2 regions of the Trichocoleus sp. FACHB-46 genome follow, and region 1 is predicted to be linked to the other one. Evidence: riboswitches for the same ligand, from Rfam matches in the RefSeq annotation. Region 1 holds a riboswitch; the other holds the start of a gene.

Region 1 (16,006 bases):
TTGCCATTACTCAGGCGGGTGTAGCAGGCGTTTCTACTTATGGGATTGGTCACATCACCAAAGCCTACCTCGCCAACGGAGCCACCTGGGGACCAGAAGGACCAAAAGCAGTCGTGACCCGGATTTTGGCTTCTCTGGACGAAGAATCAATTTTGGGTCGCATTAAAGATGAATTGCGGGCCAAGCTGGATCTGTCTACCAAACGAGCGCAAGCCAAGGCCAATTCTTCAGAAGAGCAAGTTTAAATCGCTAAAACGTCACGACAGTCCGAATTGCCTCACCTTTGTGCATCAGGTCGAAGGCTTCATTGATTTGCTCGACTGGCACCACATTAGTGATCAGATCATCAATGTTGATTTTGCCGTCCATGTACCAATCCACAATCTTGGGCACATCGGTACGGCCTCTCGCTCCCCCAAACGCAGAGCCTTTCCAGACGCGGCCAGTCACTAATTGAAATGGACGAGTGCTGATTTCTTGGCCTGCTCCCGCCACCCCAATGATGATGCTGACACCCCAACCTTTATGGCAACACTCTAGGGCTTGACGCATGACGTTGACGTTGCCAATACACTCAAAGCTGTAATCAGCGCCACCTTTAGTTAGTTCCACCAAGTGAGCTACCAGATCGCCCTCCACTTCTTTAGGGTTGACGAAATGGGTCATGCCTAATTTTTCGGCTAAGACACGTTTCTGGGGGTTGAGGTCTACACCCACAATCATGTTGGCTCCCACCATCCGGGCACCCTGGATTACATTGAGGCCAATACCGCCCAAGCCGAACACAACTACATTCGCACCAGGCTCAACTTTGGCGGTATAGAGAACAGCGCCAATCCCGGTGGTGACACCACAGCCGATATAGCAAACTTTGTCAAAGGGAGCATCTTCACGAATTTTGGCCACAGCAATTTCAGGCAGCACCGTGTAGTTGGCAAAGGTGGAGGTGCCCATGTAGTGATGGATCATTTTGCCAGCGATCGAGAAACGACTGGTGCCATTGGGCATCAAACCTCGGCCTTGCGTGCCTCGAATGGCTTGGCACAGGTTAGTTTTGAAGCTGAGGCAATACTCGCAATTGCGGCATTCGGGAGTGTAGAGCGGAATCACATGATCGCCAGGTTTTACCGAAGTGACTCCTGGGCCAACTTCCACCACCACACCAGCACCTTCGTGCCCCAAAATGGCCGGAAACAAGCCTTCTGGGTCAGCACCAGAAAGCGTAAAGGCATCAGTGTGACAAATTCCTGTCGCTTTGATTTCGACTAGCACTTCCCCTGCTTGGGGGTTTTCTAGCTGCACCGTTTCAATAGTCAACGGCTTCCCAGCTTCAAAGGCAACTGCGGCTTTTACGTCCATGACACGGCTCCTAACATCACTCTCTCAGACATACTCTGGCTTAATAGACGGTTTCGTCTTCTTTTCGCCATGCGGGATCGACAATACAGATAAACACAAGCGGTTCGCTGCCAGTATTGCGAATAAACTGCTTAGCGTCGGGTGGAATATAAACGGCGTCCCCCGGTTCCACCATTTGGGTTTCGTCTCCAATGTGCATCTCTCCTCGACCGCTGAGAATGTAGTAGACCTCAGAGGTAGTGAGAGAATGAGGCGTGGAGGTTTCCCCAACCGGAACGATCGCGTGGGCTAGACTGTAGCGCAAATCTATCGCTTGCTTGTCGGGATGGAAGAGTTCTCGCAGCAAGGTACTGTCGCCTGCCACAAATTCTTCGCAGTCGTAGAGTTTTCGTACTAACATTCCTAAGTCTCACGCGATCGCTGGCAACGATTGTAGAGCACTAGAGCTATGATCGAACGCTCAGACAATGAGGAGCGATCGCGCTCAGAACCTTTAGAAGCAATCCTTAGTAGTGAGAAACGGGTAGGGGCTGGGAGGTAGGTTCGTAGTCAGGGCAGTAGATCGCATCTTCAGAGAGGGCTGTGGCGGGATGCACAGTGCATTTGAGGTGATAGTCTCCGGTGAAAAACTCACAGTTGGCACAAGGGATTTGGTGCATGCGCTTGGCACTCGTTACACCATCCCGCACCGCTGACCAAGTGTTCCAACTCACTAAAATAACTAGACCCCAAGCCGTAATAAAGCAAACAGGAATCAGAATTGGCTGAATAACCTGAATCAGGAAATACAGCAGTTGCAATAGGCTAATCAAGAGGGTGTCAAACATAAGAAGTACTGCTGCCACCGATTAGTTTTAATTACCAATCGATCGCAGGAAATGCAAGTGGTTTGTAAAAGTTTTTGAGACATCTCCCCTTCTGGCCGTGTCGGTTGATGGGGTTGTCTTAATTCCAAAATTAGCAATCGCTAAACTAGAAAGCCTGTGCCGTTGGATGCATCTGTTTTTATCGGCTTTTTATCTGGGGGTTTATGCCATTGCACCATAGTTCGGGGCGTTGGCGATTGGGCTTAGCTTTGTCCCTGCTGACCGTATTGCTTTGGGGAGTGCTGCCAGTGGCGCTAATGGTGACGTTGCAGGTGTTGGATGTATACACCGTCACTTGGTTTCGGTTCCTGATTTCCTTTGGGCTGCTGGCGCTATATTTGGCAAGCCGCAAACAATTACCCACTCTAGAAAAGCTGCGATCGCCCGGATTATGGAAGCTGTTGGCGATCGCGACTGTATTTCTGGCGATCAACTATTTGCTGTTTCTACAAGGGCTGGCTCAAACTTCACCCGCTAATGCCCAAGTGCTGATTCAGTTGGCTCCCGTTTCGATGGGTTTAGGGGCTTTGTGGGTGTTTAAGGAGCGTTACAGCTTGCGCCAGTGGACAGGTTTAGCTCTGCTGACGCTGGGATTTTCCTTGTTTTTTCATGAGCAACTGCAAGCACTCGTGACTAGCTCGGCTCAATACTTGGGTGGGAGTGGTTTGTTGGTTTTGGCTGCGATCGCTTGGGCGGTTTATGCCTTAGCTCAAAAGCAACTGCTCCAAACCTTGCCGTCAGCCACAATCATGATGGCGATTTATGGTGGGGCGACGCTTCTGTTTACTCCAACTGCTGCCCCGCAAAAACTTCTCAGTTTGGATACATTTCATTGGATTGCCTTGCTCTTTTGCGCGTTAAATACTTTGATTGCTTATGGTGCCTTTGCGGAAGCGCTGGATCATTGGGAAGCCTCTAGAGTTAGTGCGGTTCTCTCGCTGACTCCAGTAGTGACCATTGGCACTATGTTAGGATTGCCTGTCTTCTGGCCGACCCTAATTGCCCCGGAGCAACTAACTATTTTAGGGATTGTGGGGGCGATTTTTGTGGTGTCGGGGTCTTTTGCGATCGCCTTAGGCCAAAGACCAAAGAGAGACCCATCTGCAGTAAAATCATAAAAAGATCTAAACTCCGACCGGAAAACCGGAGTTTTGTGTCATGATCACAAGTTAGAATATTTGCTTCTGACTCGCATACTTAGACCACAGGAAATCTCGGTTATGGTTCTCCAACTTGGTGACGTAGTTCCCAACTTTACGCAGCAATCCAGCGAAGGCGAAATCAACTTCTATGACTGGGCTGGCGATAGCTGGGTTGTTTTCTTCTCTCACCCTGCTGACTACACGCCAGTTTGCACCACCGAACTTGGCGAAGTTGCTAAGCTCAAGCCTGAATTCGACAAGCGCAATGCTAAAGTGATCGCGCTAAGTGTTGATGATGCTGAGTCCCACAAAGGCTGGATCGGTGACATCAACGAAATTCAGAACACTACGGTTAACTACCCAATCTTGGCAGACGACGACAAGAAGGTGTCTGATCTGTACGGCATGATTCACCCCAATGCCAATGCCAAGTTGACGGTTCGCACCGTATTCGTGATCGATCCTCAAAGAAAACTGCGTTTGACGATCACCTATCCCCCCAGCACTGGTCGTAACTTCCAAGAAATCTTGCGGGTCATCGACTCTCTGCAGCTGACCGACAACTACAGCGTTGCCACTCCTGTGAACTGGAAAGATGGCGATGATGTTGTAGTCGTACCTTCTATCCCCACCGAAGAAGCGAAGCAGAAGTTCCCCAAAGGTGTGACCGAAATCAGACCTTACCTCCGCATGACCCCCCAACCCGACAAATAAGCGGCTCGCGGTCAAATTAATTTCTGTAGGGTGGGCAATGCCCACCTTATTTTTTGGGGAATTTTGGCTGAGGCGATCGCCCCCTAAAACCGCAATCCTGCCACGTCTATGAGTCAAAATTTTTAAAGGGAAGCAATAGGTAAATTGAGCATGGATATTAAAAACGGATTTGTCGGCAGCGTCGGCAACACACCCTTAATTCGGTTGCACAGCTTTAGCGAAGAAACGGGGTGCGAAATTTTAGGCAAGGCCGAGTTCCTTAACCCAGGTGGCTCTGTGAAAGACCGGGCTGCGCTATACATGATTGAAGATGCCGAACGCAAAGGGTTGCTCAAGCCTGGTGGCACCGTAGTAGAAGGCACCGCAGGCAATACAGGCATTGGTTTGGCGCATATCTGCAACGCTAAGGGCTACAAGTGCCTGATCATCATCCCTGACACCCAATCCCAAGAAAAAATTGACACACTACGAACTTTAGGCGCTGAAGTGCGTCCTGTTCCTGCCGTACCTTACAAAGACCCCAACAACTACGTCAGGCTTTCTGGCCGCATTGCAGAAGAGATGGAGAATGCGATCTGGGCAAACCAGTTCGATAACTTAGCCAATCGGTTGGCTCATTACCACACGACTGGGCCAGAAATCTGGGCGCAAACTGAGGGCAAAGTTGATGCTTGGATTACCTCGACTGGCACAGGTGGAACCTACGCTGGGGTGGCAATGTTTCTCAAGGAAAAGAACCCTAACATCAGAGCAGTATTGGCTGACCCAATGGGTAGCGGTCTCTACAGCTATGTGAAAACGGGAGAAATTCACATAGAAGGAAGTTCCATTACCGAGGGTATTGGCAACAGCCGCGTTACAGCCAATATGGAAGGGGCACCTGCGGATGATGCCATTCGCATTCATGACCAAGAGTGTGTAGAGGTTGTGTATCGCCTGCTGCGAGAAGAAGGCTTATTTTTGGGCGGCTCCAGTGGGATTAACGTCGCTGCGTCAGTGGCACTGGCAAAACAAATGGGGCCCGGACATACCATTGTGACTATTTTGTGTGATAGCGGCTCCCGGTATCAATCACGGTTGTTCAATCTGGATTGGCTCGCTCAAAAAGGATTATCTCCAGAAGCGATCGCCACTGCCTAAACTATCTCCCGCCAGCTTCCTTCTAGCACTTCGATGCGCCACCCGCTCTCAAGCTATGGCAACAGCCATATTGGCTAGGGGTATATTCGCCAGGGATATTTGTGGGTGGCATGTGCCATCAGGTTCCCACCCACGACTGAGTAAGCTTCCGCTTGGACTTGCGACCATAAACATAAGCTGACGGATTAAGTCAGTGGAGCGGGTCAGGATAGGAGGCAAAGACATGGTGGAATCTTGGATGATTATTGGTGGCATCACCTTTTTGGTGGCTTTAGGGGCAGCTTGGATCAGACCCCGCGATACTGTCTGGGCAGTAGAGCTACAGCGTCCTTTGTGGCTCTTCTTTGAGCCTCTAATTCCGGTGATTTGGACTTTTGTGTTTAGTTGTGGGGCTGCTTCTGCCTATTTGGTATGGGAAAAGAATCCAGGTAGCTTGCAAATGTGGCTCCTAATGGCGCTGTACCTACTACTAGAAGTAATTACTGTTGCTTACATTCCGCTTACTCTCAGGCTGCGAAATATTAAAGTCGGGGTGGTGTTAGGCGGTATTGGTGTGGTTTTAGGAGTTTTCCTCGCTAGCTCCATCTTGTCAATTTCGGGTTTGGCAGTGCTTTTGCTCTTGCCGTACTTAATTTGGAGTCCGATTGGCACCTATGCCACATTGGAAATGATGCGGCTCAACCCTGAGGCAGCACACTAATCTTTCCGCTGGTCGATTACGGTTGACCTAATGCCCTGACACAATCGCTTCATAACTTACTCTTTGCTCAGAACCGTCAGATCTGATTTGAGCTAAGTGAAGTGTGTGGCCCAGAGGAAGCAAAAAGCATGATCAAGTCTTGGATGGTAATTGCAGCCGTAACCTTTTTAGTGGCGATCGGTGGTAGTGTGATTCGGCCCCGTGATGTGAAATGGTTTCGGCGCTTACGTCGTCCAAGCTGGCTCACTTTTGAACCTGCCATTCCAGTGATTTGGGCGGTGGTTTTTGTCTGTGGCGCATGGTCTGCCTACAACATTTGGGAACGAGACCCTGGCAGCTCAAAAACCTGGTTTCTCATGGGTTTCTATCTGCTATTAGAAATTGTGACAATTGTCTACCAGCCTCTGACGTTGTGGCTGCGTAACCTCACCATTGGTACGTTCATTGGCGGTACTGGAGCAGTTCTAGGTTGGATTCTGGCAGCGGTGGTTGCACCCGTTTCGGCTACTGCCGCTGCCCTCCTCATTCCCTATTTAATCTGGAGCCCGATTGGTACCTATGCGACTTGGGAGTTGGCAAAGCTGAATCCAGAATCTGCTTAAACTTGTGCTTAGATAAGCCAGTCAAAGGGCAGTTTGAGCCATTGCGGTTGGGTCGAAATGTAGCGATCGCGACTTTTGTTCTAAGCTGGATGAGATGAATTGGCTGGTAGACGCAATCAGCCATCTCGGCTTAATAAGGAGAGACCATGACTCGCGCCATAATGGAAACCGCCAAAGGCACGATTAACCTGGAGCTATTTGACCAGGATGCGCCTAACACGGTGCAGAACTTTACCGATCTTGCGAATAAAGGGTTTTACGACGGTCTGACCTTTCACCGCGTGATTTCTGACTTTATGATTCAGGGTGGCTGTCCTCAAGGCACAGGCACTGGAGGTCCGGGCTACAAAATTAAATGCGAAACGGCTGGCAACCCCAACAAGCACTTGGCGGGTAGCCTGTCGATGGCTCACGCTGGTAAAGATACAGGCGGCAGCCAATTCTTTATTTGCCACTCACCTCAGCCCCACCTTGACGGCAAGCACACCGTGTTTGGCAAAACGGAAGATATAGATGTCGTGAATGCAATTCGGAAAGACGACAAAATCTTCTCCGTCAAGATCGAATCCTAGGTAAATCTTAGGTAGAAGTAGTGTCGCGATCGCCTCATGGCTTATCCAAGGAGCGATCGCCCAAGTTCCAAGCAATTCGCGAATACCTAAGCCCCCTATCTAATTGCCATTCCAATAGTCAAAACCGTACCCTAAAACCAACTTCTGGAGGAGGTCTGGAGGACGCAGCCGTCCTTCAGCGGGGGTTTGGGGGCAAGCGCCCCCAAGGGTTTGGTTCTAGTAAATGTGCTTGCACACCCAACTAAAAGATCATCGAGCGATCGCCCTCAACCCCCTCCCCCGCATACAGTCCCAAGAACAGATGGGATAAGATAACGAAGCACACGTGAACAGTAGCCAGATAGGGAAAATCCGGTGCGAGTCCGGTGCTGTGCCGCAGCTGTCAATGGAGCTGAAAATTCGGATTTAGTAGAGTGTCAGCTCTCCTCAGCCAGAACGCCTATCTGTTACCACTTCACTCACTTCCTGCGTCGCACGGGAAAGAGGATTTGACTCATGTTAACTACCAATTCAACCCTGTTGAATACAATCGATGCTGCTGCTCCAGCGGCACAACTACCGCCTCTGCCCATGCAGCGACCTTTACTGCTGATTGGGCATGGCAGTCGGGATGAAGATGGACGGCGGAGCTTTCTCGAATTTGCCGCAGCGTACCAAGCTCTAGATACCTCCCGCCCCGCAGTTCCTTGCTTCCTCGAACTCACCGCTCCCTCCATTCAAGAAGGCGTTGATCAGTGCGTCGAACAGGGCTACACCGAATTTTCCGTTTTGCCAATTTTGCTCTTTGCCGCACGACATAACAAATTTGATGTCACCAACGAACTCGATCGCGCTCGGCAGCGGCATCCCCAGGTCAAGTTTCACTACGGGCGGCACTTTGGCATCACTCCTGGCATTTTGGAGTTGTGGCGATCGCGCCTAGCCGAACTCGACCAACCTCAATGGAACCCCCAAGGCATCGAGCGCAAAGATACCGTCCTGCTGTTTGTGGGGCGTGGAGCCAGCGACCCAGATGCCAACGGTGATGTTTACAAAATGGCTCGGATTCTCTGGGAAGGCAGCGGCTATAGCACCGTCGAAACCTGCTTTATTGGCATCACCCATCCCCGCTTAGAAGAAGGCTTCCGTCGCGCCCGCCTGTATGAACCAAAGCGGATTATCGTCCTGCCTTACTTCTTGTTTACTGGGTTGCTGATGAAGAAAATCTTTGACATCACCACGCAGCAACAAGACCTGCACCCCGACATCTCCATGACCTGCTTGCCAGAAATGGGCTTGCATCCGCAACTCTTCTCCATTTTGCGGGAGCGAGAAATTGAAACCCAACTGGGCCAAGTGCAGATGAACTGCGAGATGTGTAAGTTTCGCTTAGCGGCTGTTGCTAATGGTGGCAGTCATGGCCACGGGCATGATCATGGGCATGGTCACGATCACGGTCATAATCATGAGCAGGCTCACGGACATGAGCACGGCCACGGGCATGGTCACGATCATCCTACCGTTGACCCCTACGCCGAACCCGCTCAATATCACGAGAGAATTTGGCAAGTTCCCTAAAGACCTAGAGCCACTAAAGCGATCGCCAGCTAGACTCTAGAAGGTTGGTTAATGCAAGGGGATGGACAAGAAGTTTCAGACTGGACTAGTCTGCTTACTCTCTTTGATGTTGGTGGTTGTGCTTTTGGTTGTGCCAGCACAGCGGCCTAAGCTACCAGCGGCCCCAGCATTAACCGAGCTACGCGGAGTCTGGCTGACCAATGTAGCAAGTGCGGTCCTGTTTCGGCCTGGGGGAGTCAAGCAAGCCTTCAAGCAGCTATCTCAGCTCCACTTCAATACGGTTTACCCTGTCGTGTGGAACCGGGGGCATACACTCTATCCCAGCTTTGTGCTCAAGCGGAGCATTGGGCGATCGCAAGACCCCATGCTAACGAGTCTGCGTTTAGGCAAAGACGTTTTAGCGGAGATGGTTCAGCAGGGCCATCAACAGGGACTCAGGATCATTCCTTGGTTTGAGTACGGCTTTATGGCTCCCGCTGGCTCGGCATTAGTCCAGCAGCACCCCGATTGGCTCACCAGCCGTCAAGATGGCACTACAGCCATTCGCTCAGATTGGGAGCAATTAGCTTTACCCAATGCTACAAAGTCGCGATCGCCATCCTGGTTAGAATTCGCTCAGCAGAAACTGCGGCAGCCGTTTGGCATCAGTCGAGTTTGGCTGAACCCTCTGCACCCAGAGGTGCAAACCCTGATGGTAGATCTGATTGTAGAAGTCGTGACTCGCTACGATGTCGCTGGGATTCAATTGGATGACCACTTTGGGTTGCCAGTAGATTTTGGTTACGACGATTTTACGGTCAAGCTTTACCAGCAAGAACATGGGAGTAAACCGCCTCCTGATGACCCGCTAGACCCAGAATGGATGCGCTGGCGAGCGAATAAAATTACCGCTTTGATGGAGCAAATTTTTCGCGCCGTGAAAGTGGTGCGGCCCTATTGCTTAATCACGCTATCCCCCAACTCTCAAGGGTTTTCCTACAGAACCTACCTGCAAGATTGGCAAACCTGGGTGCGGCAGGGCTGGATTGAAGAACTGGTTTTACAGGTCTATCGCCAAAGGTTGTCTACTTTTGTAGCGGAACTAAAGCAACCTGCAGTGCAGTTCGCGCGTCAACGGATTCCAGTGGCGATCGGCATTCACACAGGCTCTTGGGGGCAGCCCGTCAACATGCAGCAGATTCAGGAACAAGTCCAGGCTGCGCGTGAGCAAGGGTTTGATGGTGTCTCCTTTTTTTACTGGGAGAGCTTGTGGAGCTATATTGCGCCTGAATCGCCTCAGATGCGGCGGCAAGGATTCAAAACTTTGTTTGTTGCGCCCGCTCAACCCCCCAGGACAAATCGCTAGATGGGTCATTCAACTCCCGCTCTATTTTTAGCCCAGCCTGGACAAAGGTTGGCCTACCGCTTTTGCCTGCAATGGATAGGAGGCAATATTTTAGGATTTTTGATTAGCCTTTATTGGTTAGAAGTGGGCGAAAGAGCCGCTTTGCAAGGCTTGGAAGGCGCGATCGGCGGTACTGTAATTGGTTTAGCGCAGTGGCTAGTGTTGCGACGCTGGTGTCCTCAAGCAGGCTGGTGGATCTTGTCTAGTACCCTCTGCTGGACTGTTTTAGGAGCTAGCAAATTAGGGGCTTTGGGCTGGGTCGTGCCGCAAACCCACTCAGATTTGTTGCGATTGTTCTACGGGCTGGTAGATGGCATGAAGATGGGAGCCATACTCGGAGTGGGCCAATGGCTGGTGTTGCGGCAATGTTTTGCGGATGCAAAAGTCTGGATATGCGTCAGTGTCTTAGCTTGGGCGATCGCGCTTGGCAGCGGTTGGGTGATCGGTGGCTGGCTGCACACGATCACAGGTTTGTTTCTAGGGGAGGTGATTGGGTTAGCCTTAGTTTGGCTACTGATGGCGCTGATGACTGGAGTGGGCTTGGCTCAGTTGCTCCGAGATGCGGCAATCAAGTAACCTAACCCATTGGGGAATCACCAGGACTAGAATAAGTTATGTCTAAAGAATTTGCTGTTGGCGATCGCGTTCGGGTCGTGACGATGCCACCCTATGTCAAGACAGCCGACCCCATGCCGATGTTGCGACCCCCCAATGTAATTCAGTTAGGGGAAGAAGGCACGATTTTGGCTCGTCGCCCCGGCGGCTACTGGAGCATCCACTTTAGCGGCGGCAAGTTTCTGCTCGATAGCCAGTACCTTGAATCTGCTGATGCAACTGCTAACAACGCTGAAGCACTAGAAGCCGAAGTGATTGAATCATCGCACACAGAAACCCTGCCTCCCACTATTGAATAAATCAACAGGAGCGCTTTGAATCTAGCTCCCCTTCCCTCTAGGGAAAGGGCTGGGGGTTAGGTTTTAAAGTGTCACCGGAACCGCGATCGCATTGACTGACGCGGCTGGCCCCACTAAAGAAACGTAAGGCTGAGTGAAATGACGGTAGGCGGCTTGTTGCGCGGCTTCTGGTGTGACTGTGGCGATCGCTTTCTGGAACTGAGCATCAAACTCTACACCCAGCCCTAAGGTTTCGTACCAACCCAAAACTTGGGCGATTTGGGAATTGGTTTGCTTACCGAGGGCGTATTGCCCCAACAATTTATTTTTAGCAGTTTGCAATTCTGCTTCACTCAGCGGAGCGCCGCAGAGGCGCTGAACTTCGTACTGCAATCCCTCTAGGGCAGTAGCCGTATTGTCGGGAGCGGTGCCCATGTAAGTGACAAACTGGGACTGACCTAAGCGGGTGGGGTAGAAAGCAGACACTTCATAGGCTAAACCGCGTTTTTCTCGCAGCTCCACAAACAGGCGACTGGAGAGACCGTTACCCAAATAAGTGTTGAGCAGCTTCAAGGCAATGTAGTCGAGGGCAGCTTCTTCTGTACTGGCTTGGCTTTTGGCGGCGGGAGCGAGGTAGCCCAGCATAATAATCGATTGCTGGGTTTCTTGGGCCGTAACCACCTGCTGCGGCTCTACGGGCACCACAGGTAGCGTCAGGGCAGGAATAGAACTGTCTGGCGCTTGCCAATCTCCAAAGACTTCCTGAATCTGAGCGATCGCGGCTTCTGGAGTGATGCGTCCCACCAAGCTAATCACGATATTGTCAGGACGAAAATAAGTTTGGTGATATTGCTGCAAGTCGCTGCGGCTAAGTTGCGCGACGCTCGCTGCGGTGCCGATGGCGGACAAGGCATAGGGGTGGTCTTGATACATCGCTTGCCGCAGTTGCTCCATTGCCACGGCAAAAGGCTGTTCTTGCTGAGAGCGAATGCTTTGCAAGGTGAGGCGACGCTCTAGCTCTACTTCAGATTCCGGGAAGGTGGGCGATCGCAACAGTTGCCCTGCTAACTCCAATATTTCCACGAAGTCACTGGAAACGGTCTTCAAGCTCATCAAGAAGTAGTCAGTGGCTGCATCCGTGCTGAGGCCCGCACCCACCGACTCGACGCGCTCGGCAATTTCTAAAGAAGATAGCTGATCGGTGCCTTTCGTCAGGACGGAAGCGACCAAGTGAGATAACCCAGCTTGCTCAGGACGCTCCCAAATACTCCCGGCTCGAATGAAGATCCGAGCAGCAATAATGTCGGCGGCAGGGTTCTCTACAGCGAGGACAACCATGCCATTCTCTAGCACTGTGCGATGAACTTGGCGGTTTTGCAGGAAAGGGGTCACACTTTGATCCACGAGCAAACTGATCCTTACTATGCTGGTTTGACTAAGTTTTGGCTGTTTTGATTCTGGCTAAACCGCGTAAATCGCCCCATCTAGTATCTCAACAAAACGTTACGGATTTGCTTCTGCTAGTCTAGCGGTCGCAAGATAGTGGCTGCATAGTGATAAGGAGAGAGATATTGGCTGGCAAGATGTTGCAACTCTTCTGGCTGAAAAGCTTGAATCCTTTGAGGATAGGTGACCGCAACTTGAGCTTTAGCGATCGTGTTGTAGTAGCCGTAAAGCCCTGCTAATTGCCCTGGCGTTTCGGTAGAGAAGGCATAGTCATTACACAGTAAACGCTTACAGCGAGCCAGTTCCTGATCCCGAACCGGAGTGGTTAATAGTTCGGAGAGGCGATCGCAAATAATCGCTTCCACTCGCTCTAAATTTTCTGTGTCTAACCAGACGTTAATCGTAAATAAGCTGGACTCTCGTTGCAGCGAAAAACCACTTTGGATGGCTTGCACTAGATTGCGCTCTTCGCGTAGCTCCCGCACTAAACGCGAGGAGCGACCATCAGCGAGCAAAACTGACAATAAATCCAAGCCATAGGCATGCTGGAGTTGATCGACACCGGGGCCAATCCAAGCCATCATCAGGCGGCTTTGCTCTAGGCGGGGTAAGCCCAACTCTTGGCGACGAATCCCCACAATCGGCGGTTCTGCTTCAATTTCACCAATCGGGCATTCGGTGCGATCGCTAAATTCCCCAAAGGCTTGGCTGACCAGTTCCGTGGCGGCAGTTACATCCAAACCCCCAACTATCGCCACCGTCATATTTTCGGGTTGATAGTGATTGCGGTGAAAGCGGCGCATCGCTTCGGGCGAGTTTTGCAACAGATGGTCTTCTGTCCCCAAAACTGAGCGGCCATAAGGGTGGCGTTGATAGACGCTCTCCATCAGGGCTTGGAAACCAATCCAGTCAGGGTCGTCGTAGGCTTGGCGAATTTCTTCTAGCACCACATCGCGTTCGCGGTCGAACTCCTCGTCGGGAATCGCGGCATGCAGCACCAATTCGGCTAAATGGGGCAGCGTATCGGGCAGATGTTCGGCAGCGGTAGTAATGAAATAGTGAGCGTAATCATGGCTGGTCGCGGCATTACTCACCCCACCGCGACTTTCTATTGCATGGTCAAAGTGACCGGGAGCGAGGCGATCGGTGCCCTTAAAAATCATGTGTTCTAGAAAGTGCGCCATCCCAGACCAGGGTTCTGGCTCCGCGATCGCACCTGCTTGGACCCAGACATCTACGACGGCAACAGGCGTGGCAGCAATTTCTTGGTGAATTACCGTCAACCCGTTGTCCAGCTGAAAAACATTGGCGGGAAAGTTTGAACCGACCAAAAGCTGTGACAACCTTGCTTAACTAAAACAAACTCGAAGTGAATTCGAATTAGACCATCGTAGCGCTTCATGCTCCCTAGTTTCGAAAAGCTTGATACAAATTTGATTTGCCCCTATGGTAACGAGGCGCACCAAATAAAAATTCCCCCGCCTATAGAGACAAGGGAATTTTTTTCAAATATTTAGTTGGGCTCCCCGCAACGCCGTCTTACCTCAGTTTTTGACCTGGAATAAATCCAGGTGGGTACCTTAGCTCTAGTTTTAAGTTTCCGGGTACGTGCCCGGTCTACTGCCACTAGACGCTTAAATCAGTTCCCGTATTAGCGAAGCATAGATCATAAAACATTATTGGCAGTCACCAACGCCGCAGTAGAACCTCTCACCTATTTTAGCTGCCTTGGGCGAGAACGACCAAGTTTTAACAAACGTATCTGGAAACCTTAACGCTGATACCAAATGGCTTCAACTTCTTGAGCGATCGCCAGAGCCTGCTCTCTAGGTGCCGTCTGAGCGGATAACAACACGGTGACATGACCTAATTTGCGGCCCGGACGAGATTCAGTTTTGCCGTACCAATGTACGTGGGCCTGAGGAATTTTCTCGATTTGCTGACGTTTCTCTAAATAATCGCTATGGGACTGTTCGTATCCCAATAAATTCACCATCACAGCCCCATCACTGCTTAAGCTAGGGTTGCCCAGCGCCAGACCACAAACGGCTCGTAGATGTTGCTCAAACTGGGAAGTGGCGCAGGCATCCAAGCTGAAATGGCCAGAGTTGTGAGTGCGGGGAGCAATTTCGTTCACCAAGACTTTGCCGTCAGCAGTGAGAAACAGCTCAATACCAAAAACTCCAATCGCTTGCAAACTGTTGAGTAACGTACGAGCGATCGCTTCAGCCTCAGCTTGCACGCTCTCAGGAATATCGGCAGGAGCCAGGACGCGCCGACAGACTTGGTTTTCTTGCTGAGTTTCCACCACTGGATAAACCGCGACTTCACCACTGGTGCCACGCGCCGCAATCACTGCTAGTTCTCGCTCAAAGGGTACGAAGGCTTCAAGTAAAACGGGAGAGCGATCGAGTTTTTGCCAGATATCTTCTAACTCAGCTTGATCGTGAATGATAAACGTCCCCTGACCGTCGTACCCGTGGCGACGCGCTTTCAGAACCAGCGGAAAGCCCAACTGTTCTAGGGCAGTGTCATCGATTTGGTGTTCTAAAGCCACGAACTCAGGAGTCGGCAAGCCCAAATCGCGCAGGTAAGAACGCTGATGATATTTGTCTAGTAGCGGCACCAAAGTCGTCAACCGAGGCCGAAAGCGGATGCCTTGGGCTTCCAACTGGGCCAATGCTTCTAAATCGACAAACTCGTTCTCAAAGGTAATCACCTCGCAACGAGTTGCTAACTCTCCGGTGGCGTTTGCATCGGCCACCGCAGCCAAAATGGCATCAGCCGCGATCGCTACAGCAGGGTCAGTGTCATGAGGGGTTTGGACCACTAACTGTACCCCTAATTTCTTGGCGGCTCCTGCCATCATCCAAGCCAGCTGGCCTCCACCAATCACGCCCACTCGTTGCACTGGCTGAGATCCCGACTGATAAGCAGACATTGTTTCTGAAGCGTTAGAAGATAAGGAGTCAGGGGTGGGCGGTGAAACCATGAGCGTGCCGAGTTTAAGGTAGCAATCCGCTATATTACGCTAAAATCAGCCACTCTTAGCGTCGACTACAGTCACTCAATTCAAGATAGTTAAACCTGGCTTCCTCGGTTCTATAACGCAACGATGTCCCATGCCACAAATTCTGATTCTTCTCTACAGTCAATCACTCCAAATATTGGTCAAATTATTTGTCAAGTTGACGGGTAGAGGTGGCGGAAAATTCGTTCGATTTCTACCGAAATCTCAGCAGCATTTAGTCAAAAACTACGCGGGAAATTTCCAGTTGCAGGTAGATACGACCTACCCCATTGAGGCATCGGTTTGGTTAGCAAGTACTTATGACCCTACTACCACTCGATTCCTACAACAAGTACTCCGAGTAGATGATGTTTTTCTCGATATTGGTGCGAACTGTGGTGCCATTACGTTAGTCGCCGCTAGCATTATTGAAACAGGTAAAATCTATGCTTTTGAACCAGGTCCAATCATTCGATCGCGCCTCCAATCCAATCTAGATCTGAACTCTAGCCTGAAGGATATCGTGCAGGTTGTGCCGCTAGGTTTAGGTCAGCAGCGATGTCAGCTTTCCTATTTTGAAGACCAAACTTATCGGGGCAATGGTGGGTTATTTCAGAACGA
Region 2 (16,006 bases), on a different contig from region 1:
TCGTGGCAACCCGTTCCGGGGCAGTGCTGGGCTGACTCAGACAGCGCAAGATTGGTTTAAATTTTTGCTGGAAACGAATCAACTCCAAGCATTGGTGATCTACGGTAGTCCTTATGCATTGGAGAAATTTATTCCCCACCTTCCTGCTGATGTACCCTATGTCTTTACCTACGGCCAAATGCCTGCCGCCCAAGCGATCGCTCTAGACGCTTTATTCAACCCGCAAGTCTGAGGGCACCCCTCTCCTACAAGGAGAGGGGACGGGGGAGCGGTTAAGCACCCAACCAACGGGCAATATCTTTAGCGTGGTAGGTGAGGATCAGGTCAGCACCCGCACGCTTGAAGCTGGTCATGGTTTCCATCACGACTTTTTCTTCGTCGATCCAGCCGTTGAGGGCTGCGGCTTTCACCATCGAGTATTCACCGGATACGTTATAAGCTGCGACAGGCAAGTTGGTTGCCTCTTTAACGCGCCAGATGATGTCCATGTAGGCCAGCGCAGGCTTGACCATCAGCATGTCCGCGCCTTCGGCAATGTCCAGCTCAATTTCCTTAAGGGCTTCACGGGCATTGCCAGGGTCCATCTGGTAGGTACGACGATCGCCAAACTGAGGCGCAGAATCAGCCGCATCCCGGAAAGGGCCGTAGTAGGCAGAGGCGTACTTGGCGGCGTAGGAAAGAATCGGCAGATCTTGGAAACCTGCTTCATCCAAGCCCTGACGAATCGCTTGCACAAAGCCATCCATCATTCCAGAAGGCGCGATGATGTCAGCACCTGCTTTTGCTTGGGAAACTGCTGTTTTCTTCAGCAGCTCTAAAGTAGGGTCATTCAGCACCCGTCCACTCAAATCCCCCACTTGCAAGTAGCCGCAGTGACCATGAGAGGTGTACTCGCACAGGCAGGTGTCAACAATGACGATCAGGTCAGGGACTGCTTCTTTGACCGCAGTCGCCGCTTTCTGGACCATGCCACACTCATGCCAAGCCCCTGTTGCGTCGGTGTCTTTGTCGGCGGGAATGCCAAACAGAATAATTGCGGGAATGCCCAAGTCATAGACTTCCTTGGCTTCCTCCACAATTTTGTCGATGGAGAGTTGGTAAACGCCTGGCATGGAGCGAACTTCCTGAGCGATCGCCTCTCCCGGAACGGCAAACAGCGGGTAGATCAAATCGCTGGTGGTGACAATAGTTTCACGTACCATCCGACGAAGCTGAGGATTGGCACGCAAGCGGCGAGGGCGATGGGTCGGAAACATAGCGTCTACTAAAGGTAAAAATTTAGAAAAACCTACCTGGCTTAGCAACCTCGTAACGAAAGGTTAGCTAACTCTCAAATTTCTCAACAGTCTACTAGTTTAAGGCTTGTTGCTTGCCCACTCACAACTCAGTAACGTTCTGTAAAACTCCGGATTTTAAGCAAACAAAATAGGGGCACAGCATGCTGTGCCCCCACAATCGATTTAGCAAATCGCGATCGCCTTAGCTTATGCAGTAACTGCAACAGGAGCTTCAGCAGCAGCGGGATAAACGCTGACTTTCTTGCCGCTCTTACCTTTTCTTTCGAAGGTGACAACACCATCAACGAGAGCGAAGAGAGTGTCATCGCTGCCACGACCGACGTTGCTACCAGGGTGGAACTTGGTGCCACGTTGACGCACTAGGATGTTGCCAGCACGAACCACTTGACCGCCGAAGCGCTTGACGCCGAGGCGCTGAGCATTTGAGTCGCGACCGTTACGAGTACTACCTGTACCTTTCTTATGAGCCATTGTTCCCTCAGAGATCTCTACAAGTTTTGCAAGTTGACAACGCTGCCTGACTTGATCTTAGCCTTCGCCCGCACCCAACTCGGTGCCATTCAGGTTGATGGAGTTGATCATCAAGCGGGTTAATTCTTGACGGTGACCCTGCTTCTTACGGGTTTTTTTCTTAGGCTGCATCTTGTACACGATGATTTTACGGCCTCGCAGTTGGCGCAGGATGGTACCTTGAACTGCTGCCCCTGCTACTAAAGGCTGACCAACAGAAATTTCACCGTCGTTTTGCACAAATAGCACTTTGTCAATGGTGACAGCGGCATCGACATCACCCGCAATCCGCTCTACATCATAAAAGCGACCGGGTTCTACCCGCAGTTGCTTACCACCCGTCTCAATAATTGCGTAAGCCATGAAATTCTCCTAACAGTTGCCGTACAGGTAGCTGGCTAATGCTCTTTATGAAATGCTTTGCACAATCAGCATGCCAGCTTTTTGTGATGCCTTCACCTGGTCCGAGCAGGAATAGACAGACAATTTGCCATTATGTCTAATTTAACGCCTTGCTGTCAAGGAGCGATCGTGGTTGTCGCCGTTGTTGTATCCATAAGCCCAGTCCTAAGCCGACCAGCAAAATGCTGATAAAGTAGCCAAGGGAAAGGAGGCGCGATCGCAACGGTGGCTCTACGCCCTCAACTTCAATCTCTTGAGCCACTTTGAAGGATGAAAACTGACGAGCCGCACCGGGTTTGGGTGTGACTTCAACTTCCACTTGATGGGGTGCGCCATCAAAAAACTGTTGTTGCCAAGCAAATTCACCTTGGTTATTGGGTGTTGCTTGGTGAGTAAATGCAACCCAGCCTGCTTCTAAAGATTTGGCTTTGATGTCAAACACCACATCAGTTGCTGGTTGACCCGTTTTCACATCGATCGCCTGTACAGCCAACTCAGCAGGTTCGCCTACCATGGCATGGTGATGCCCTAACAGCTTCACCTCCAAGCCTTGCGTGTTCGCACTAGACGGCAAAGCGGCGATCGCCTTATCTCTATGCTCATGTTCGTGAGAGTGCTCATGGGAGTGAGACAGTTCAGCACTAATATTGACGACTAGCAGAGCAGCGATCGCGACCACAATGGCTCCGCTCAGCAACAGCCGAACTCGCTGAGGGGCAATTTCTCCAGGTTGCAACTCTTGCTTGCCACCAATCACCCAACCGCCGCCGAAACCTACTGCCACCAAAATCACGGCTAGGATGGCGAAGTTGCGATATTTAATTGAATTTTCGGCGACGGACAAAGTTAAGGTTTGCTGGAAAGGTGCAAAGGCATTAGCAACGGTTGGTATAACTTCGACTTGGAGTTGGTAGTCACCGCGAATCGGGAGCATTTGCTGAAATTGCAGTTGACCGTTAGCGGCGATCGCCGCCAAATCCAGTAGCTTGGTGCCCTCAACGATGGGAAAGTCGGTGGGCAACCAAGGATTCGTAGGCGGGGTTAGCAGTTTGACATGAATGTTGGCATTTTGCAGTGGCTTCCCGGTTGCATCCAGCGCTTGTAGCGTCATTTGCACTGGATTTTGGGGCTGCGCGGCATCGGCCTCAAAGGGTAGTAACTGAGTGGTAGATGGTTCAGTTGCCAGCTTCACCGATGGCTGTAGGAGTTGCGATCGCCCAACCGCACCATAGCCTAAAGCTCCTAGCAGCCCTAATAAGCTGAGGAGCGAAACAAGTTTAATTTTTGCCATTATGACTTAGAACCTTTGAGGATGCTGAGAGATAAGAATTCTGACGAAGCGCGAAATTCTAGTGGCAGCTAACACTCAAGGTATGGTGGCGTAGCGAGTGCATTTGGTTGTGGGCGGCAGGATAGCTTGAGAAGTAAACCGTCCAGAGCGTCAACGCACACAAGGAAGTAAATAAGGTGGCTTGCACAGGCACCGAAAGTGTCCAACGGACGGCCTGTTGCTGAAGTGAGCCAGAAGTTAGGGATGCAGTTCTCATGGTGTACCTCGCACTTTAGAGCTATAGAACTTCCCACCGGCGGGCATCCTGGCTAGGAAATTTTTACTTAGCTGAGCAAAAAATTCCTTCACAGTTGCGGGACAGCGTCGGATTTGCACCGAACTTTCCCCGTTACCTCTAGTGACTGTTCCTCACTAGAACCGCATGAGTAGGGCAATCATATCACTGTTTATTGACATAAACGTTTTTGCCACAAAACTGCGACCCCAGATTTTGGTTCCTAGCGTAGCATTTCTTCTAAGGCATGCTGGCTCCATAGAGTTTGGTATAGTCCAGGCTGCTTGAGCAGTTGATCATGGGTGCCCATTTGGACAATGTGACCGTGATCCATGACAAAAATGCGATCGGCGGTAGCGGCGGCGGCCAGTTGGTGAGAGATAAACAGCACCGTTTTACGTTGTGTACCTTCCGACAAATTTTTCAGAATTTGGGTGGCGGTTTGGTTATCTACGCTAGAGAGGGCATCATCCAAAATCAAAATGGGCGCATCAACCAATAAAGCTCTGCCTAGGGCGCTGCGTTGGCGTTGCCCACCAGACAACGTAATCCCTCGTTCACCTACCACTGTTTCGTACTGGTGCGGGAAATTGAGAATTTCTTGGTGAATTTGAGCTTGTTTGGACGCGTACTCTACCTCTGGCTGTTCTGCTAGAGGGTCGCCATAGCGGATATTGTTCTTGACTGTGGTGCTGAAGAGGAAGCTGTCTTGGGGCACATACGCGATCGCAGATCGCAAATCCTGCAAGCGCAACTGAGTAATGTCGTAGTCATCGACAAACAGTTGCTCTGACACAATATCCAGCAGTCGGGGGATCGCATTTGCCAAGGTGGACTTACCTGACCCAATTGGCCCTACGATCGCGACGGTTTCTCCCGGTTCGATTGTGAAGCTGACATTTTGCAGCGCTGGTATGACGGCGCCAGGATAGGTAAAGCTGAGATCACGGGCGCTGAGGCGACCTTTGACCTCTGCTAGAGTTAACGGCACCACATCGGGCTCGTTTTTGATCTTCGGTTCCACCGTCAAAATTGACTCGACGCGATCGATACTGACTTCACCCCGTTGATAGGCTGTAATCGTGAAGCCGAGCAGTGCCGTGGGGAAGATCAGGCGTTCGACATATAGGAGCAAGGCGATAAAGTCACCGACACTCAGCGCTCCCGTGGCGATCGCTCTGGCCCCCTGCCACAACAGCACCAAAATGCTGAGGCTGGCGATGCCGATCAACAAAGGAAATAAGGTATTGCGGGTTCTAGCTAGCTTCAGATTGGCTTTGAGCAGTTGCTGATTCAGTTGTCGGAAGGCTCGCCGCTCATTTTCCTCTTGAGCGTAGATCTTGATCAAGGCGATGCCGCTCATGTCCTCTTGAATCAGATCGCTCATTTTAGACAGTTCTTCTTGCACCTCTAGCTGCTCATTGCGGAGGCGATCGCTAAACAAACGCACCAACATCAACATGAATGGGTAAGGTGCGATCGCCAGTAAGCTCAGCTTCCAGTCAATCGTCAGCATGACGGGCAAGGTCAAAGTATAGGCAAAGACGGTATTTGCCAAACTGAGCACAGCAAACCCCACCAACCGCCGAATATTGTCTACATCACTTGTCGCGCGGCTAATGAGATCCCCAGCAGTGTTGAGTGAGAAGTAAAACGGCTCTAGGGTTAGCAAGTGATTGAAGATCTTCTGCTTCAAGTCAAATTCGACCTGCCTCCCGGTGCCAAAGAGCAAAATCCGAGAGGCCATGCGAATTCCCCACATGACCGACGCTAGGGCCAAAATCAGCCCTACATAGTACAAAACTTGGTCGAAGCTGAAGGTGACTTGAAGGTCGTCAACAGCGTCGCGGATGACCAGCGGGATATAGACCCCAACTAAATTGACGATCAGCAGCGATAAAACACCTAAAACAGTAGTTTTCCAGTGGGGTTGTAAGTAAGCCGCAAGTTTCCGTAGCTGAGAGCGAGCCATGAGCAAAAATCCAGCAACCTTTTGATCATCCTAAACGAATTACCTCAGCAGCAGGCAACTCCCCTGCGAGCCAAGCTAAATGCCCAAAGGTGCGAGCCAGCCGCGTAAGAAGTAGTACACCGAGAGCAAATATTCCTCAATCACGCGAGTCGTGACTACCAGAGTGTCAGCGCTGGGGACAAAGTCGGCAATCCGTAATCTGCGCTTGAGACTGCCACCCGACTCAAAGGTATAAAAATTCGTGGGTCGAGGAATAACTCGAATGCCTACCCTGGCAAAGGTTAAAGCGGCTCGCCTAGTATTCGTGGCAGAAGAAACTAAGATCACGCGATCGCCCAACCGCCGCTCCATCAAAATTCGTCCTACGGCGACAGCGCTAGTACGCACATCCACGCCAGTCGGTTCCACCACAATGTCGTCTCTAGCCACTCCCATATTGATCAGTAAGGTTTCAATGTCCCTCGCTTCCACGATTTCCTCAGGCTTGCCTTGCAAATCGCCCCTAGGGCCTGCACTGACGATCACCAAAGGCCTATTCCCTAGCCGTAGTTGGTCTTGATACAGTTGGGCAGCGTAAATAATGCGATCGCCCGTATCCGTCAGCTGAATCTGCCGCCGATAGGGTAGATTCGCCTGCGTGGTTCCCCATCCCAACACCACGATCGCTGCTGCTGTTTGTCCTTCTGGAGGGGTCAGCGTCGTCGGGCACTGGAGGTCACAAAGTTCCCGCCGTTGCTGATCGAACTGAATGGCGGCCTGCTCGGTTTTTTGGGCCAGTGCATAGGCCACAAAAGGAGTACTGGAAATTAGCAAAATTAACAGGGCAGCGATCACCAAAGTACCCCCCGGCTTTTTCAGCCCGCCTTTATCCATCTTGGCGGCAGCAGCAGCTAGCAGCAACAACGATAAGCCAAGCGGCTTGAAGGGCAGCGATAACACGCTCCAAACTGTGGAGACGACTCGGCTGGTTGGCGTTAGGAAGGCCAGAATGATGAATAACACCATCACAAAGGCACCGAGCCAAGTGTAGTACTCCTTCGGAATCAGCTTCTGTAGGACGTACCAGATAATTATGCCGACTAGCAGCCACAGCAGAACTAAGGTTAATAGTTCAAACATTGCGGCACTTCCTCACATCACCAACTAGGGAGTTTTGCTTTACTGGCGGTACTAATGACATCGCTCGGTATGTCAGTTCTTGTCTGAGCCCATTGATTTGCATTTGTGAATGTTCAAGCAACTCTCCCGTAGTTGCGCTAACGCTAGCATGAAGTGAGGACAACAAAGCATCATCAATCTGTTTTCCAGCCCGCTATTTGTGACTCTGAGGCTCCATTGCCCCGCTACAAAAAACCACCCTGCCGTTTTAAGGACAGAGTGGTGGAACTAGAGCATGCTGTCTTTTTTCAGCCTTGAAAGTGAGGCGATCGCGGCTGAGTTCGTGGGTTAGTAGGCCCCAGTTTTGGCAAAAATCACAAATACGGTTTTGAAGATGATTGTCAAATCGTACAGAGGGGTCCAATGGGTTTGGTAGCGCAAATCTAGCTCAACAATCTTCTCGAAGTCCTTGACTGAAGAACGACCATTCACTTGCCATTCTCCCGTAATACCGGGCTTGACACACAAGCGCTGCCAATGGTGCTCATCATAGTGAACGACTTCGTCACCAGTTGGGGGGCGAGTGCCGACCAAACTCATTTCCCCGCTCAGCACATTCCAGAATTGGGGAAATTCATCAAGGCTAGTGCGTCTCAAAAAACGACCGACTTGAGTGACGCGAGGATCTTCGCGGTTCTTGAAGATTAAGCCTTGGGCTTCGTTGGGAATCAGCGCCTTAAGAGCTTCAGCATTTTCCACCATAGAGCGGAATTTGCGGATCTCAAAAGGTCGACCATGTAGGCCGTAACGCTTTTGCTTATAGAAAATTGGGCCAGGGCTATCTAGCTTGATCGCGATCGCCACAGGGACGAACACGAGCGCCAGAATCAATAGGCCGATTACACTGCCGAAAATGTCAAGCAACCGTTTCGCTACAGAGCAGGTTGATGGATGAGGAACCTGAAAGACAGATTCCGGTACAGTGAAGGGGCTAGATATCGGAGACAATACAGAATGCGTCGTCATGACAAGCCTGTCACTATAGGACCGTAGAAGCACGTACGCACCACTAATATATAGACGGGACTCGATTAACAGTGATAGCCCTCTCCACAAGGCTTGTCCAAATCTTCATTGCCTGGTTCATAACCCTGCGGTTTTATAAAGATTCGATGAAGCTGCTTTGGAATTTCAGCCTAACGCGTGTAAGCAGCATTGCTGATAGTTGAAACCCTAAGTTAGCTGCTTGACCAGCCTGTCTTGATCTTCTAGATTTTGAATCCCTCAATTTGGTGGCCTCAAACAGCCGAAGCTCGGCGATCTCTACCCAAAAGATTTACCTAACACAAGACTTAAATTCGACTCGTTTGAGCTTACCCCTTCCTTCTGAGTCAGCCATCATGGACCTGCGTAAAACTTTTATCGAGCCAAATACCTTCAGGTCACTATGCTGAGCTAATGCAATTTGTGTTGGCTATCAAGTGAGGGCCGCTCAGGGATTAAATTGAGTAGATTTGCAAACCTGGCGGGTTAATCCGGAGAAGATGCTACAACAGATGATTATTCATGTCTTAGCTGAGTCAAATCATCGGTACTAGCTTGATACCTTTGTACGCTGGAATATGGCTGTACAGCCCGAAAAGCTAGCTTCAGAGAGCAGTGATGCCTTGACAACTAACAGCTAAGAGTTTACGACTTTAGGGTGCAAACGCTAACTCAGGCCTAGGAAACTAGGTTTTGGCTCAAACTGCAATCTGATGATAAGGACTCTGAGGCGTGGAAGTAAGAGTAAGCCGCTTAGAATCGATTATTCAGCAAATTGGTGAAGCTGTACTAGTGACCACCGAGACCATTGACCGCTTGGCGGAGCGTGTAGATGCTTTAGCAGTTCAGGTACAACAACAATCTCAACAGGTGCAGCAACAGGGATACCAAATCTTTGCTTTGAGCGATGCTGTGCAGACGTTGGCTGAAACTCAAAACCATTCCCTGGAGCGATTGAATCACCTTACTGAGGCATTGGAACGTTTGGTTATTTCGATTGATGACAGCAGCGATAATAGTGACTATTAGGCTACTATCAGCCGCTCTCGGAGCTACTGCCTGCGGCTAGTCATCCTCATTTGGGATTGCTATAGTCATCCAAAGCAATCACGAAACCTGGTTGTCTGGTACGGAGTCTGGTACAGGTTTCGAGGTGTAAACCAACACTAATGGCAGACATAAAGTTAACGATGCCCCGACACTTGAGCTTAAGTAACGTAAATTTACGTATTAGTAAGCGATATTTTTACCCATGTGGGTGAGGGCCAAGCGGAAGGGTTGGCCACAAACTCTATAGGTAGGGACTAAAAGGATCGCAACTCCAATGAGACTGGCAGACAAACTGGCAAATGACTGGCGATCGCAACTTGAAACAGACTGCTCAGAGCAATCTGTGGCGCATCGGGAAAGTATTATCCGTTGGCTGATGGGAGAGGATTTAGCGCGTTTTGACACGTTAACTTCTGACCAACTCGCGATTGTTCAGCAAGCAATGGATTATCGCTATCGCATTTTGCAGCAGCGCTATCTGGGTGTAGGGCCAGAGCGGGCTTACCGTAAGCTCATTCAGCGCCTTAGTAGCTTATTTCTCATTCGTAACAAGATTAAGACTTGGGTCGCACTCAGCCGCGATCGCCAACGCTCTGTCGTCGATGTGTTGCAGGAAGTGATTCAGGAACTGTTGCAAAGTGACGGCTACATGCAACAGCAAGTCACTTGGATTGCTCAATGCACCTCAGACTCCCGGATGCGGAATAACTTGCTCCTAGCGAGCGTCGAGGAGTACTGCCTCAGACCCATCCGCAATCAACCGTTGCTCGTCTATCGCTTTGTTAACTACTTGCGCCGCTCTCAACGCGGTGGCATGACTCAAGTTCCCAGTGGCGATTTAGTGCGGCTAGTTTCGGAAGAAATCACCCCCGATGAAGCCGAAAACCCCGTCAGCTTGCTCGACAATCAGGCCGTTTCTCAGTACCAAGACGAACAAGCTTGGGAAGAACAGCAGATGGCTCGAACTGCCGTGAAGCAATCGTTTGAGCAATACCTAGCGGAGAAAGTAGAGCCAGATGCAGCCCGTTGGCTACAGCTTTATCTCCAAGGCCACTCGCAAGAAGCGATCGCTCGGACTCTAGACCTGCCGATCAAGCAAGTTTATCGGTTGCGAGAGAAAATCAGCTATCACGCGATTCGGGTTTTCGCGCTGAAAAACGAACCAGAATTAGTGGCAAATTGGCTGGAGACTTCGCTGCAAGAACACAGCCTAGGGTTAACGCCGGAGCAGTGGCAGCAATATGTCGATAAACTCACTCCAGAACAACGCCAACTGTTGGACCGTCTTCGGGAAGGCTGCACTCTAGAAGCGATCGCAGGTGACTTGAACTTGAAGACCAATCAAGTCATGGGGGAATGGAGCAAGCTTTATCTCGCGGCTCAAGAACTCCGTAGTGCTTCTTAAATTAACTGCAGTAACGGCTGAAGTTCTTTACACAATCTGGTTGAATCTGCTGAGCTTAATCCGGGATTTTAATGACTGGCCCGATTAGGATAGTAGGTAATCAAGTTTAATGAGTTTCTATGGCGTCTCCCTTAGGCGATCGCGGCGGGCGTCAGGACACCAGCCCTGGTAATCATCCCTCTTTATCGTCAACTCAAAGCGACGGTATGGCTTGGCTGGACTCCGCGCAAATGTTTCAGTTGATTGATAGCCTGCTCCCTTTTGAGGCTTGTCTCTATCACCAAGTGCTGCCTTTATCCGTAGAAGGGAGCCGCATGAACTTAGGTATGGTGAATTTAGAGGATACAGCCGCTTTAGACTATGTCCGCAGGATTTTGGCTTATATCAACTGCTCATTAGTCCCTCGCTCCATCTCCTCAGAAACTCATCAGAAAATGCTCTCTGCTTATCTCAGCCACGCAGATCAGCAGAAGCAGAAGTCGCAGAAAGCGGCTCCTAGGCTCGCTCAACCTTCTACGCCTAGCTCCACCTCCAAACCTCGCCCCACCGATCCGTCAGAGCGCAACAACCAACCAACCCTAGTGGTGGACAGCCCCGAAAGGCTAGACATTCCTGGACTCAAAACAGACGAAACTGAGTTCATGGCACCAGCCGCCACATCTCCTAGCCCTAGCAAACCTGCGTCTACCAAACCAGTCGCTAATTCTACCAAGCCGAGCCCTGCCTCAGAGATTTCTGCGCCTCCAGAGGTGCCTCCAACGTCTGCTGTTCCAGCGCTGCCAGTCTTAGACGTGCACCCACAACATTTATCTAGCTCGATTGAGGTACTCACCGCCCTGCCGCCCAAGAATTTGCTGGATGAACTGCTAGGGCGAGTCTTGGTGGGTGGGATTGGTCGGCTTTATTTTGAGCGACAGCAGCATCAGGGACGGATTCTGTGGAGCCAAAATGGGGTTCTGCAATCCGTTTTAGAAAATTTGCCTGCTGCTGTCTTCCAAGGCGTGATCAACGAACTGAAGCGGCTGACAAACCTACCCATGATTCCTGTCGAGAAGCCGAGGCAGGAAGAAGTCGAGCGCCTGTATCAACAGTCTCGTCTCCTGTTACGGTTTCGGGTTATGCCTGGTACCTATGGAGAAGAAGCCACACTACAGGTTTTACGAGGGGCAGCCTTAAAGTTTTATCAGCAGCAGCAATTAGCTAACCTCAGCCGAGATGCTTTGGGTATTGCTCAGCAATTGCAGCGCAAGTTGGATGAAATTCGCGATCGCACCCAAACGGATTTGAGCTTGAATGGTACGCCCTTAGACGCTTTGCCTGCTCTGAATCAGCTTCTGCAAAGTGTTGATCAGCAACTCAAGAATTTGAACGCCTTCCAAGCTACTAATGCTGTGGACGAGTCAGAAGAAGACGCTTAATAACGCTGGATTAGAAATAGTCCCAGCAGAAGGGAGGCGTGCATTGCCAAGCGGCATCCAACTTTTGCAGCAAAGCGCGATCGCCCTCGTACTCAATTTCTCGCGTCCAAACCATTTCTGTCGCCCGTCGCAAGCCACAAAATAGTTCGGTCAAGTGTTCCACAGAAGTCTTCACGACCGCAGGCACAGGCTGCGCCACGGGGTGCATTCGTTCTGCCGTAAAGTTAGCCGTGATCGTCTGGTCGCCCAGGATTGGATCGCTGACTTGGAAAGTCAAGATAAAGGGAGAACCCTGCTTGACTGGACGGAGCCGAAAAGCGGTGGTTAGATCCACCAAGCGCCACATGAAACCACCGCCAATCTCGCCAAAGCGATGGGTAAAGCCATAGAGGCGGGGAGCTTGGTTCACCTCTAAAACCCGGTGCTGCTCCCGCACTAAATAGGGAAACGGGTCTTCTGGGTAAGTGTTCCAAACTACGGTGTGCACTTGATCTCGCAACGCTGAGAGAAAACCTAAAATCCCCCGATAAGCATCAGCGTTTAGCGCCACCCATTCTTGCACCACCACAGAGAGCGTACCGGGAAGAGAATCCGCAGCCGCATATTGCAGAATCATGTAGCCGAGTAGCTTACCTGCTTCTTGATAACAGTAGATTTCTTTTCCGGGTTCTGGCTTCAGGCGGGGTTGCCACTGTAGCTCTTGCCGTTGCAACCACCCATTCCGCCGCAAAGCTGAGCGTTGATATGCGTCTTGCAGGGCTGGTTGATGGTGTTTCGGGTCGTAGGGCACCATACCAAACCGCTCTGGATACAGCGGTAGATGCTTTGCTGCCACGGTATATTGGTGCAGCCGCCCCACCCAAGCCCAACCCAATTGCCGATAGAAGCCGTGCTGAAACGGGTAAAGCATGGCTAGGGGTATTTGCTGCGATCGCCATTCTTGTACCCCTTGCTCCAACATAAACCGCGCAATTCGCTGGCCCCGTCGCTCTGGAGCTACCGCCACCCCAGCTACTCCCGCTGTGGTAAACCCTTGCCCTTCCAGCACGACGCTGAGGTCAAGCTGAGCATAGGTCGCAACAGCCTGCCCAGTTAAGTCATCCACGGCAAGCATGTGCTGGCGACCCGGTAGGTTCAGCCCTTGACCATACCAATCGCGTTCAATCTCAGCAGGCGATCGCAAGGGAGCAAAGGCTAATCGGTCTAAGTTAACGACTTGGGGGAGGTCGGTTTCTTCGGCTTGTCGCAGCGTAATCCCGGTCAGGTTTGTGGTCATGACTCAGCCAGTCTGAAGGCTACATCCCTAGGTTATCTTTCCTACCAAGAAATTTACCCATAACATAAGCTTTCCCTCAGAAAATATAACTAGAGAAGTGGTGAGAGGGCTGAGAGAGGGGCGATCGCACTATCACCTCTAAGTTTGAGCTGCACTATCTGACCATAAATTTTTTCAGACAAGAGTATGCTTTCTATTACTCTTTTACCAAAGTTTCACAAAGATTGAATAAATAAAAATCTTCAACGAACAATTTTTGACTTACTAATGACAGACAAATGAATTTTGATACTATTGGAAAGTGAGTTTTCTAAGAACTCATCAGTAATTCTTCAACACAATTAATATGCAGAGAAATTGGATATACGAGTTAGAAGAATATCTAGCAGAGAAGTATGCCAATCTTCCGGTTCATGAGTCTGTAGCAGATGGTAAACCTGCTTTGCGTATCGATCCTGCCCTAGACAGCGATGAAGCAAAATATTTTATCTTAGGGTTAGAAGCACAGCTCTTTAGTATTGATGAAGGAGGCTATGCTCAAAGTTCCCTTCTACTGACAGCAAGTGGAAGCAAAGGGCAACAAAAAGGTTTTCAACTATTCTGGCATTTTGCTTATAAGGGTCGTAGGACACGGGCTTTATTTCGGGAGGGTATTAGTCAACTTTCAGCTGCATCAGCATTAATCTTGAAATATGGTTGGGACATATCCCAGGTGCAGATAGAAGCGAGAAGAGAGGATTTTGGAGCGTTAGCTCGTGGAGTCGATCTGGTCATAAAATCTCATGCCGGCAACATTATGATCTGTGGAGAGGTGAAAAAAGATAGCCGGGAGTTTGAGAAATTAATTGAAGACTATCATTATTGCTGTCAACAGGGTCAACATAGCAAAAATGACTGTAAATGCAAGTCAAATCATCCTAAATATGAGCTTTGCGCTTTTGCGAAACCCTTATATTTTTGGGCAGTTGCCCCAGGCCGAGAGATTTGCTACAAGTTGTCTTACCGGGACGAAAAAATACTTCTAGAAGAAGTTGTCTCACTACCTCATCGCAGCGAAATATAAGTATCTGCTTGATGCATCTTTGTGGCTAATATATTTGGTTCTTACATTAGTCAACAGCTGACTTTATCCAACAGGTTTCTAATTTGTAAAGCTTGAGTCAAGCGATCGCAGCCTAAGTAGGTATCAGTTAAAATGCCTGTTCAAACCAAAACTCAAGTACTTGATCTTCTGAAGCAACATCAACAGGAATTACGGCGTTTTGGTGTTCAACGTTGTGGTATTTTTGGTTCCTTTGTGCGCGATACTGCAATTCACGAGCAAAGTGATGTTGATGTTTTGGTCGTTTTTGAGCCAGAGCAAAAGACATTCGACAACTTCATGCACCTGTCTTTTTTTCTAGAAGACCTCTTTGGTCGAGCCGTTGACCTACTTACAGTTGAGTCTTTAAGCCCCTACATTGGCCCGCGCATTCTAGAAGAAGTTGAATATGTCTCTGTCAGCCCGTGAATATTTACAGCACATTCTTGATGAGACCGCTTACATCCTGGAAAGTTCTGCGGGTTTAGAGAAAGCAACCTTTGTGCAAGACGAAACACTCAAACGAGCTTTTGTACGGAGTATCGAAATAATTGGTGAAGCAGTCAAGCGAATTCCTGAGCCTTTACGTGAGAAATACCCTGATATTGAATGGCGAGCAATGGCTGGGATGCGCGATCGCCTAATTCACAAATATTTCGGCGTTGACTACGACATTGTGTGGGATGTGATTGCCAATAAAATTCCTTCACTAGATGCAGAGATTCGACAAATTTTGGATCAAGAATATTGATCAAAAAAAGGAGAAGAGTTTTGAATTAGCTCTCCTCCTTTCCTTGATTTATTAAAGTTGCCGAGCTTTAAACGATCGCTGCCGCAGATTGAGGCCAACGATTCACAGCGTTACCCACTACTGCTAGCTCTTTCATCAACTGGTCAAAGCGATCGGGTGTGAGGGATTGAGGGCCATCGGAGAGGGCTTTCTTGGGATTGGGATGGACTTCGATCATCAGTGAGTCAGTGCCACCTGCGATCGCCGCCATTGCCATTGCAGGGACGTACTCTGCTCGGCCTGTCCCGTGGCTGGGGTCAATCATGATCGGGAGGTGGGTGAGCGATCGCAGCACAGGCAACACAGACAGATCCAGTGTATTGCGGGCATATTGGCGATCGAACGTGCGAATGCCACGCTCACACAAAATCACGTTAGAGTTTCCCGCAGCTAGAATGTACTCCGCTGCCATCAGCCATTCTTCGATCGTGGCCGACATCCCCCGCTTCAGCAGCACAGGCTTATCTTGAGCCCCCACCTTCTTCAAGAGCGAGAAGTTTTGCATATTGCGGGCACCGACTTGCACCACATCTGCCACTTCGGCAATCTTGTCTAAATCAGCCGCGTCCATGACTTCGGTGATAATTCCCAAGCCACTGGCATCACGAGCTGCGGCCAGCAGGTTCAGAGCGCTTTCCCCGTGGCCCTGGAAGGCATAGGGTGAAGTCCGAGGTTTGTAGGCACCGCCCCGCAAGAAATGTGCGCCTGCCGCTTTCACTCGCCGCGCCGTTTCCACAATCATTTCTTCGTTTTCGACCGAGCAAGGACCTGCTACCACGACTACCGGGTGATGTTCACCAATATGGACAGGACCATTCGGTGTAGAAACGACGACATCGCCCGCTTCTCCGTGGCGGTACTCTCGGCTGGCTCGCTTAAATGGTTGCTCAACTCGTAAAACTTGTTCAATCCAAGGGCTAATTTCTTGAATTTGTAATGGGTCTAGGTCAACTGTTTCCCCCACTAGACCCACGACAACTTTGTGTTTCCCAACGATCTTTTCTGGTGTCAGACCCCAAGTTGTGAGTTCTTGGGTAATACGAGCAACCTCGGCTTCCGGCGAGCCGCTCTTCATAACCACAATCATGCTGAAGTCC

The links. Region 1 has a riboswitch for cobalamin ahead of H6F72_RS09815 (sirohydrochlorin chelatase). Riboswitches for the same ligand answer to the same signal wherever they lie in the genome.
Region 2: it holds a riboswitch for cobalamin, as region 1 does, so the genes downstream of both, H6F72_RS11325 (CbtB-domain containing protein) here and H6F72_RS09815 (sirohydrochlorin chelatase) in region 1, are expected to answer to the same signal.

What each region holds. Positions count from the first base shown of each region.
Region 1 covers NZ_JACJOD010000013.1:463,269-479,274, reverse strand. The annotation lists gene H6F72_RS09870 (DUF697 domain-containing protein) at 1-245, shown strand, start outside; gene H6F72_RS09865 (S-(hydroxymethyl)glutathione dehydrogenase/class III alcohol dehydrogenase) at 250-1,359, opposite strand; gene H6F72_RS09860 (cupin domain-containing protein) at 1,400-1,759, opposite strand; gene H6F72_RS09855 (hypothetical protein) at 1,866-2,186, opposite strand; gene H6F72_RS09850 (DMT family transporter) at 2,390-3,343, shown strand; gene H6F72_RS09845 (peroxiredoxin) at 3,446-4,081, shown strand; gene H6F72_RS09840 (cysteine synthase A) at 4,232-5,221, shown strand; gene H6F72_RS09835 (tryptophan-rich sensory protein) at 5,445-5,921, shown strand; gene H6F72_RS09830 (TspO/MBR family protein) at 6,050-6,523, shown strand; gene H6F72_RS09825 (peptidylprolyl isomerase) at 6,670-7,095, shown strand; gene H6F72_RS09820 (hypothetical protein) at 7,116-7,340, shown strand; cobalamin riboswitch at 7,394-7,557, shown strand; gene H6F72_RS09815 (sirohydrochlorin chelatase) at 7,591-8,652, shown strand; gene H6F72_RS09810 (glycoside hydrolase family 10 protein) at 8,714-9,997, shown strand; gene H6F72_RS09805 (hypothetical protein) at 9,998-10,612, shown strand; gene sipA (regulatory protein SipA) at 10,651-10,950, shown strand; gene H6F72_RS09795 (M16 family metallopeptidase) at 11,014-12,333, opposite strand; gene H6F72_RS09790 (pitrilysin family protein) at 12,450-13,706, opposite strand; RNA gene ssrS (6S RNA) at 13,895-14,082, opposite strand; gene H6F72_RS09780 (5-(carboxyamino)imidazole ribonucleotide synthase) at 14,147-15,316, opposite strand; gene H6F72_RS09775 (FkbM family methyltransferase) at 15,498-16,006, shown strand, end outside.
Region 2 covers NZ_JACJOD010000014.1:208,791-224,796, reverse strand. The annotation lists gene H6F72_RS11350 (glycoside hydrolase family 3 N-terminal domain-containing protein) at 1-232, shown strand, start outside; gene hemB (porphobilinogen synthase) at 273-1,256, opposite strand; gene rpmA (50S ribosomal protein L27) at 1,485-1,769, opposite strand; gene rplU (50S ribosomal protein L21) at 1,827-2,171, opposite strand; gene H6F72_RS11330 (hypothetical protein) at 2,308-3,501, opposite strand; gene H6F72_RS11325 (CbtB-domain containing protein) at 3,560-3,757, opposite strand; cobalamin riboswitch at 3,778-3,938, opposite strand; gene H6F72_RS11320 (ABC transporter ATP-binding protein) at 3,999-5,747, opposite strand; gene H6F72_RS11315 (YdcF family protein) at 5,823-6,866, opposite strand; gene H6F72_RS11310 (sugar transferase) at 7,194-7,871, opposite strand; gene H6F72_RS11305 (hypothetical protein) at 8,622-8,918, shown strand; gene H6F72_RS11300 (HetZ-related protein 2) at 9,214-10,344, shown strand; gene H6F72_RS11295 (hypothetical protein) at 10,464-11,762, shown strand; gene eis (enhanced intracellular survival protein Eis) at 11,773-13,038, opposite strand; gene H6F72_RS11285 (hypothetical protein) at 13,385-14,101, shown strand; gene H6F72_RS11280 (nucleotidyltransferase family protein) at 14,234-14,548, shown strand; gene H6F72_RS11275 (DUF86 domain-containing protein) at 14,529-14,870, shown strand; gene aroF (3-deoxy-7-phosphoheptulonate synthase) at 14,938-15,996, opposite strand.